DNA from 3 places in the Pelagibacterium mangrovi genome. Region 2 is predicted to be linked to each of the others. Evidence: riboswitches for the same ligand, from Rfam matches in the RefSeq annotation. Region 2 holds a riboswitch; each other region holds the start of a gene.
What was found. Region 2 has a riboswitch for cobalamin ahead of cobW (cobalamin biosynthesis protein CobW). Riboswitches for the same ligand answer to the same signal wherever they lie in the genome.

Region 1 (2,261 bases), on a different contig from region 2:
CTCGCCATTGCAATTGAAGATCAGGCGGATGCTGTCGATGCCGGTTTGCTGGCGGAGAGCCTCGAGCTGTTCGACGCAATCGTCGGGGCTGCCGGCGATCATCTGGTGGCTAAGAAAGACATCGCGGTCGATCGGCTTGATGGTGTCGAGAGGGCGGTTTTGGGCGATGGCGTAGCGCCTGCGGCGGTCGTAGAGCCGAGGCAGCAACGCATCGACGGCATTAAGGGCGGCGGCGCGCGAGGGCGCTATCGTCACATAGCGCGAGATGGAGAAATCGGCGGGGTAGCGCCCAGAGCGGTTGCCGGTCAATTCGTCATAGATTGCGAGCTGCCGGGCTTCGGGCGGTTCGAGGCTGAGGAGGAGGGGCAAGCCGTGATCTATCGAAAAGCCGATTGTTTCGGCGGTCGAACCGGCGGCGTAGACGGGCACGGTCTGGCCGGGAGGCAGAAGAGGACCAACGGCAAATGAGGAGCTTGGCCAAACGCTTTGTGCGGGGATCAGGGTCGGCTGGGTCCAGGCCGATGTCATGAGAGCGAAGGACTGCACGAAACGCTCACGGGTGCTGTCGGCCGATATGCCCAGAGCTTCAAGCGTTGTCGGATGCGTGCCGCGCCCGATGCCGAGATCGAACCGTCCGCCGCTCTGCCAATGGAGCTGGGCGATCTGCTCGGCCAGGAGCAGGGGGTGGTAGAGCGGAAGGACGACGATCGAGGTGCCGACGCGGATGCGTTCGGTCCGCGCGAAGATTGCGGCGGCTAGAAGTAGGGTGGACGGGTAGGGATCGGGCGGCTGCTGGAAATGGAATTCGTTGAACCAGATGCCATCATAGCCCAGAGCGTCCATTCTGGCGCAAAAATCCAGAACGGCACGGTGGTCGAGGGTTTTGGTGCCGCGTGTGAAGCCGGCGATATCAATTCTCAAGGATGGATGCTCCCCATGCCCGGCTGAACCCACGAGATGGCGTCAAACGGCGGCAGGAGGCCGCGCCGCAGAGCGCCGAGTCCGATTCTAGCGTTTAATGGAAAGATGGCGCCTGCACATTCCCGCTTTCCGGAAACGGGATGCAAGGATGCGGTGAAAAGCACACGGGAGCGGCGCGGTCATGATCTATCCCCTGCCGGAACACCTCGTCCGGCTTCATGGTATCGTGCTTGGGCAGGTCTCCTGGCTCGCGGCTCTGGCGCGTTCGCTGCCTTCCCGGACAAAGCCAGTGGCATGATTGCGAAACGCTCGCCGCTTACAGTTGCGAGGGCAGCCACGGTTTTGGCCCCTGATGGGTAATCCGCACCGTGTTCCCTTTTAATCCGCGCGCAATGGCGGAACCGAAGCGCAATGTTTCTTGCACAACGGTTCCCGCCAGACAAGATGCTCTATGGGTTCTGCTACCTCAATTGACGCAGAAGGGTTCGCGTTCGAGGCTGAGGCCGCCGCCCCAGGGGTTCCAGCGATTGACCAAGCGCCATTCGATCCTTTCGCAATCGCCGTTCCCATCCGAGGCCGCCTCGTCTTCCGAGCCGGGTTGAGGCTTTTGCTCGGGTTCTGGCTGGGGCACGGGCCGCGGACGTTCGACATCGAGCGAAAAGATCGCCGTGAAGTCTCGCTCCTCGGCGGGGGCGGCGTCGGTGGGGAACCTGCGGAAGGTGAGGGCGCCACCCTGGGCGTCGAATTGCCCGGTCCAGATCAGTTCGAACCCGCCATCGAGGGAAATAGAGAGGAGTTTCCCCTCCGGGTCGAGCTGGACCATGCCTTCGGGTGAGAGCGAACGCCAGATGCCATCGGCTTGTTCGGTGAGTATCACGGACACTTCGAAGCCGTTTTCCTCGTCTATCTCGCCCGTGGTGGTGAATTGCACGGTGCCATCGGCCAACCGGGAAAAGATCACCTCGGCGCTGCCCCAGTCGCGAAAAATGCTCGATCCGCCATCGACGGGGAACAAGTCGACGGAGAGACTTCCCGTATAGGCTTCATCGAGCGTGGCCGGAAAAGAAGTTTCCTGGGCGACAAGAGGGGCTGCCCACGGGATCGTTGCGGCGGCCAATATGACGCTTGCGCGTAATGAAATACTCATTCGCTCCTCCTCCTCCTTCCGGCCTTACTGCTTCATGCTTCAACGATTAGGACGTTTCGAGCCGGGCGAACCTTGGGCGATAGTTGCCGAAAAATGCAGCGTGGTCACCAATGGAGGTGATCAGTCATTCGAGGGGTTTTTCTGCCGGAGGGCCTTGATGGCGCCGCGATGGGTTTTGGTATCCATGCGCCGC
Region 2 (2,261 bases):
GCAGTTGATCGGCGAGTTCGACGCCCTTTTCGAACGGAATGCCGCCAAAGGTTTCGCCCACCGAGAAGGCTTGTCCTTCGCGGTTGTAGCTGCGGTGGTCGCTGGGTGAGAATTCGGTTTGGGCGCTGTATTTGCCCGACAGGAGCCCCGAAGCGAGCGGCAGGCGGACGATGATGCCGACATCCTTGTCCCTGGCCTTCTCGAGCAGGCCATCGGCGGCATCCTGGCGGAAGATGTTGAAAATGATCTGGAGGGTGGAGAGCCCTTCCTGCTCGAGGCAGATTTCGGCTTCGGCGATGGTTTCCACGCTCGCCCCCCAATTCCTGATCAGCCCTTCGGCCTGGATCTCGTTCATCCAGGTGAAAATCTCGCCCGCTTCGAGCACCTCACGCGGGACGCAATGGAGCTGGGCGAGATCGATGGTTTCGACCAGCAGCCGGCGCGCCGATTCTTCGAGACTGTCCTTGATGCCGCCCTTTGTATATTTGTCCGGATAGAGCGAAGCCGAGCGGCCGACCTTGGTGGCGACGACAAGGTCTTCGGGCTTGCCGTAGAAGGTGCCGATGCGGTGCTCGGACAGCCCGTTGCCATAAACGTCGGCGGTGTCCCAGAAATTGACGCCCAGGCGGGCGGCGTTGGCAAGGATCGTGGAGGCTTCGGTGTCTTCCATGGGGCCGAAATCGCCGCCCAATTGCCAGCAGCCCAGCCCGATTTCCGACACCCACAGACCCGTCTTGCCCAACCGCCGCATCTTCATGGTCGTCGTCTCTCCCCGTTTGCCTGTTTGATAGGCGCGCCCGCCCGGCGATGCAATTGACTCGAACTTGGTGGGCGTGTCAGAGGTTAAACCGTGTTGGTTCCCCTTTCGTTGCAAGAGAGTCGGATGGGGAAGCAAAAGGGAACACGGTGCGGACGACCCTTGACGGGGCCAATGCCGTGGCTGCCCCCGCAACTGTAAGTCGCGATGGACGATCTCCGCAACGCCACTGGCCATAAGGCCGGGAAGGGGAGTTCGTCCGATCGAGCGGCGAGCCAGGAGACCTGCCAGCACATCCGGACGAGGCTTTCCCAAAGGGAGCCTCGGGCATCACTCATTTTCCGCGTCGGGTGGACGCGTTGCGAGGCAAAAATTATGACTGACACCAAGATTCCGACCACCGTTATCACGGGGTTCCTGGGCGCCGGAAAGACCACGCTGGTGCGTCACCTTTTGGCCCACGCCAAGGGCAAGCGTATCGCGCTGATCATCAATGAATTCGGCGACATCGGGGTGGACAAGGACGTGCTCGCCGGGTGCGGCGACGAGACGTGCCGCGAGGAGGACATGATCGAACTGGCCAATGGCTGCATCTGCTGCACCGTGGCCGACGATTTCATCCCCACCATGAAGGCCATCCTGGCCCGGCCCGACCGGCCCGACCATATCGTCATCGAAACTTCGGGCCTCGCTTTGCCCCAGCCGCTGATCCGTGCCTTCAATTGGCCCGAGATCAAGGCGGAAGTGACCATCGACGGCATCGTGACGGTGGCCGACGCGGCGGCGCTCGCCGAGGGGCGGTTCGCGGCCAATGAAGCGGCGGTGGACGCGCAGCGGCGCAGCGACGAGATGCTTGATCACGATACCCCCCTGGGCGAATTGTTCGAGGATCAATTGGTCGCCGCCGACATGATCGTGCTCAACAAGACCGATCTGGTGGACGAGCGCGCGCTCGAGGCCGTGGAGGCCGAACTGCGCGGGCATATGCGCAAGGGCACGGCGATCGTGCGCGCCGCCAACGGGCATGTGGATGCGCTGGCGCTGCTCGGGCTCGGCATCGGCTCGGAAGACGATTTGTCCGGGCGCGAAAGTCATCACGAGATGGACCCTGGCGGAGAAGGCCATGAGCACGACGATTTCGATTCCTTTTCGGTGACCTTGCCGTCGGGGCTGGGACGCGATCAGCTTTTGAGCGCCATTGCCGACACCATCGCCACCCATGACGTTCTGCGCCTGAAAGGCTTTGCCGCCATTCCCGGCGCGCGGGCCCGGCTGGCGATCCAGGCGGTGGGGCCGCGGGTCAATGCCTATTTCGACAGGGATTGGCGCGAGGGCGAGGAGAAGGTGACGCGGCTCGTGGTGATCGGGGAAAGCCCGCTGGCCCGCGACGCCATCGAAGCGCGTTTGAAAAAGGTCGCCGAGGCGGCGTAAAGCGCCATGCACCTTCTTGCCGCACAAGCCGGAGCCCTCCAGCAGGAGGGCGAGGCCATCGACCTCGCCCAGA
Region 3 (2,261 bases), on a different contig from region 2:
GTCGCGTTCCAGGTCGAAAACGACGACACCCAGAAGCAGCTCAAGGATTGGCTGGAAGGCCTTGGCTACACCGACTCCTCCGAGCAGAAGGACCGCAACTACTTCCACTCGGTCTATTGCCGGTCGCCCGGGGGCGTGCTCACCGAATTTGCCACCTGCGATATCGGGTTTGCCACCGACGAGCCGATCGAGGAGCTGGGCAAGAGCCTGATGCTGCCGCCCTGGTTCGAGGATCGCCGGGCCGAGATCGTGGCTCCGCTGGAGCCGATCAAGGTCCCGCAGTAAGGGGCGATTTCAAAGGCACGGATTTCGGTCCGTGCCTTTTTTCTTTCGAGTCGTGGGGCGGGCGAAAACTGGAACTGGCTGTGCAAGTTTTATACAGAAAACTGGAACAGAATGTGCAGGTTTTGCGCCGGCGCTTGCGGCACACTGCCTTTATCGATCGCTGACCGGCGAGGCCGAAACGGGCGTTAAGTCCCGGGCCCCGTTTTGGTTTCAGCCTTCGCATGGAGGAGAGACAATCATGGCACACATCGATTTCGACTGCCCTCGATGGCTGCTTGCGCGTTGCTAGCCAAGCTGACATTGTGTGCGCGTTACGGTTTCGATCCGCATGACGAACGCGGATCGGATTAAAAGGGAACACGGTACGGACGACCCAATCGGGGCCAAATCCGTGGCTGCCCTCGCAACTGTAACCGGCGAGCCTGTCGCCAAACTGCCACTGGCCCCATGGGGCTGGGAAGGCGGCGGCGGGCATTTGAGCCGGGAGCCAGTAGACCTGCCGCAACAACACGACCTTTGAGCCGAGCGAGGTGTCTCGGCGGGAGTATTGTTTGATGACCATCCGCTCGCCGCAGTGGCCCGTTACGCCTGTCCGTCCCGTTCCGGGAGCCGACGGGCTGCAACCGGACGCCGTTCTCTTTGCCATCTCGCAGGCCAATCTGAGTGCCGGGCGCTTCAAGGCCATGGCGGCGCGGCTGGAGGCGGCGATTGCCGTGCCCTCGGTGCTGGTGCGGCTGGAGGGAGCCTCCGAGAGCCTGCCCGACGCGCTCGATAGCCTTGTCGCGCAAGGGCATCGGCGCATCCTGATCCAGCCGATCGGGCTGCCGTTCGCCGAATCCATGCGCGCCTGGCTGCCGGGCGCGGTGGGGCACTGGCTGGAGAAAACCGACAGGGCCGATCTGGACGTTGCGATCGGGCGGGAAGTGCTCGAAACCAGCGATGTGCTCGAGCGCATGGCGATTGCGGCGCTCGACAATATCGAGACGGCCCAACCCGCGACGACGGCCAAGACCAGTCTGGGCAAGCCGGGCTGGGAAACGCCGCCCGATTTTTCTCACCATATCCTGGTTTGCACCGGGCCGCGCTGCCACTACCGCGATGCGGCATCGCTGGTGGTGGCGTTGAAATCGGAAATCAGCCGACAGGGTGCATCGGGCAAATGCCTCACGACGCGCACCGGTTGCATGTTTCCCTGCAACAAGGGGCCGATGGTCGCCGTCTATCCGCGTGGCGAATGGTATCGGCTGCCCGATAGCGAAGCGGTGGAGGGGTTCGTGCGCTCGGTGATCGTCGAGGAGACGACGCTGCCCGAGCATCTGTTTTTTTCGGCCTCGGCCAAACCAGCGATCGCATAGGGAGGGCACCAGATGTCGACTTTGACGGCGCCAATGCCGGCGCGTGTCCGGCCCAGCCGCGTGGTGATCAGCTTTTCAGTGTTCATCGCGCTGGTCGTGCTGGGCTTTCTGATCCTGCTTGCGCGCGGGACGGTGTTTATCCCGATCAGCGAGGTGACGCAGATTTTGCTCGGCGGCGAAGGAAGCCGGGACATTCACCGCGTCATCGTGATGGATGCGCGGCTGCCCAAGGCCATTACCGCGATATTTGCCGGCGCGGCGCTGGGTGTGGGCGGAGCGCTGATGCAGACGCTGTTCCGCAATCCGCTGGCCGATCCCTTCGTTCTGGGCGTGAGTTCGGGCGCGGTGCTGGGAGCGGCCATCGTTATTTTGGGGACGTCGACCACCGGCTGGCTGTCGGGACTGACCATCGTGCGCCAGCTCGGGGTGACGGGGGCGTCGGTCGCGGGGGCGGGGCTGGTGCTGGTGCTTGCACTGGCCTTCGCGCGCCGGGTGGGAAACCCGACCACCGTGCTGATCGTGGGGGTGATGTTCGGGTTCCTTTCGGGCGCCTTGGTCGACGTGCTGGTCTATTACGCCGATCCCGAGCGGTTGCAGGGGCTTGCCTCGTTCACGCGCGGT

Region 1: another riboswitch for cobalamin. It lies ahead of V4T21_RS05415 (LLM class flavin-dependent oxidoreductase); the one in region 2 lies ahead of cobW (cobalamin biosynthesis protein CobW).
Region 3: another riboswitch for cobalamin. It lies ahead of V4T21_RS07765 ((2Fe-2S) ferredoxin domain-containing protein); the one in region 2 lies ahead of cobW (cobalamin biosynthesis protein CobW).

What each region holds. Positions count from the first base shown of each region.
Region 1 covers NZ_JBAFXA010000003.1:61,091-63,351, forward strand. Annotated here, with positions in the region: gene V4T21_RS05415 (LLM class flavin-dependent oxidoreductase) at 1-921, opposite strand, end outside; cobalamin riboswitch at 1,138-1,342, opposite strand; gene V4T21_RS05420 (hypothetical protein) at 1,388-2,068, opposite strand; gene arfB (alternative ribosome rescue aminoacyl-tRNA hydrolase ArfB) at 2,189-2,261, opposite strand, start outside.
Region 2 covers NZ_JBAFXA010000012.1:43,687-45,947, forward strand. Annotated here, with positions in the region: gene V4T21_RS18255 (aldo/keto reductase) at 1-757, opposite strand, end outside; cobalamin riboswitch at 838-1,063, shown strand; gene cobW (cobalamin biosynthesis protein CobW) at 1,133-2,188, shown strand; gene cobN (cobaltochelatase subunit CobN) at 2,195-2,261, shown strand, end outside.
Region 3 covers NZ_JBAFXA010000004.1:35,936-38,196, reverse strand. Annotated here, with positions in the region: gene V4T21_RS07770 (ring-cleaving dioxygenase) at 1-285, shown strand, start outside; cobalamin riboswitch at 583-803, shown strand; gene V4T21_RS07765 ((2Fe-2S) ferredoxin domain-containing protein) at 840-1,640, shown strand; gene V4T21_RS07760 (FecCD family ABC transporter permease) at 1,653-2,261, shown strand, end outside.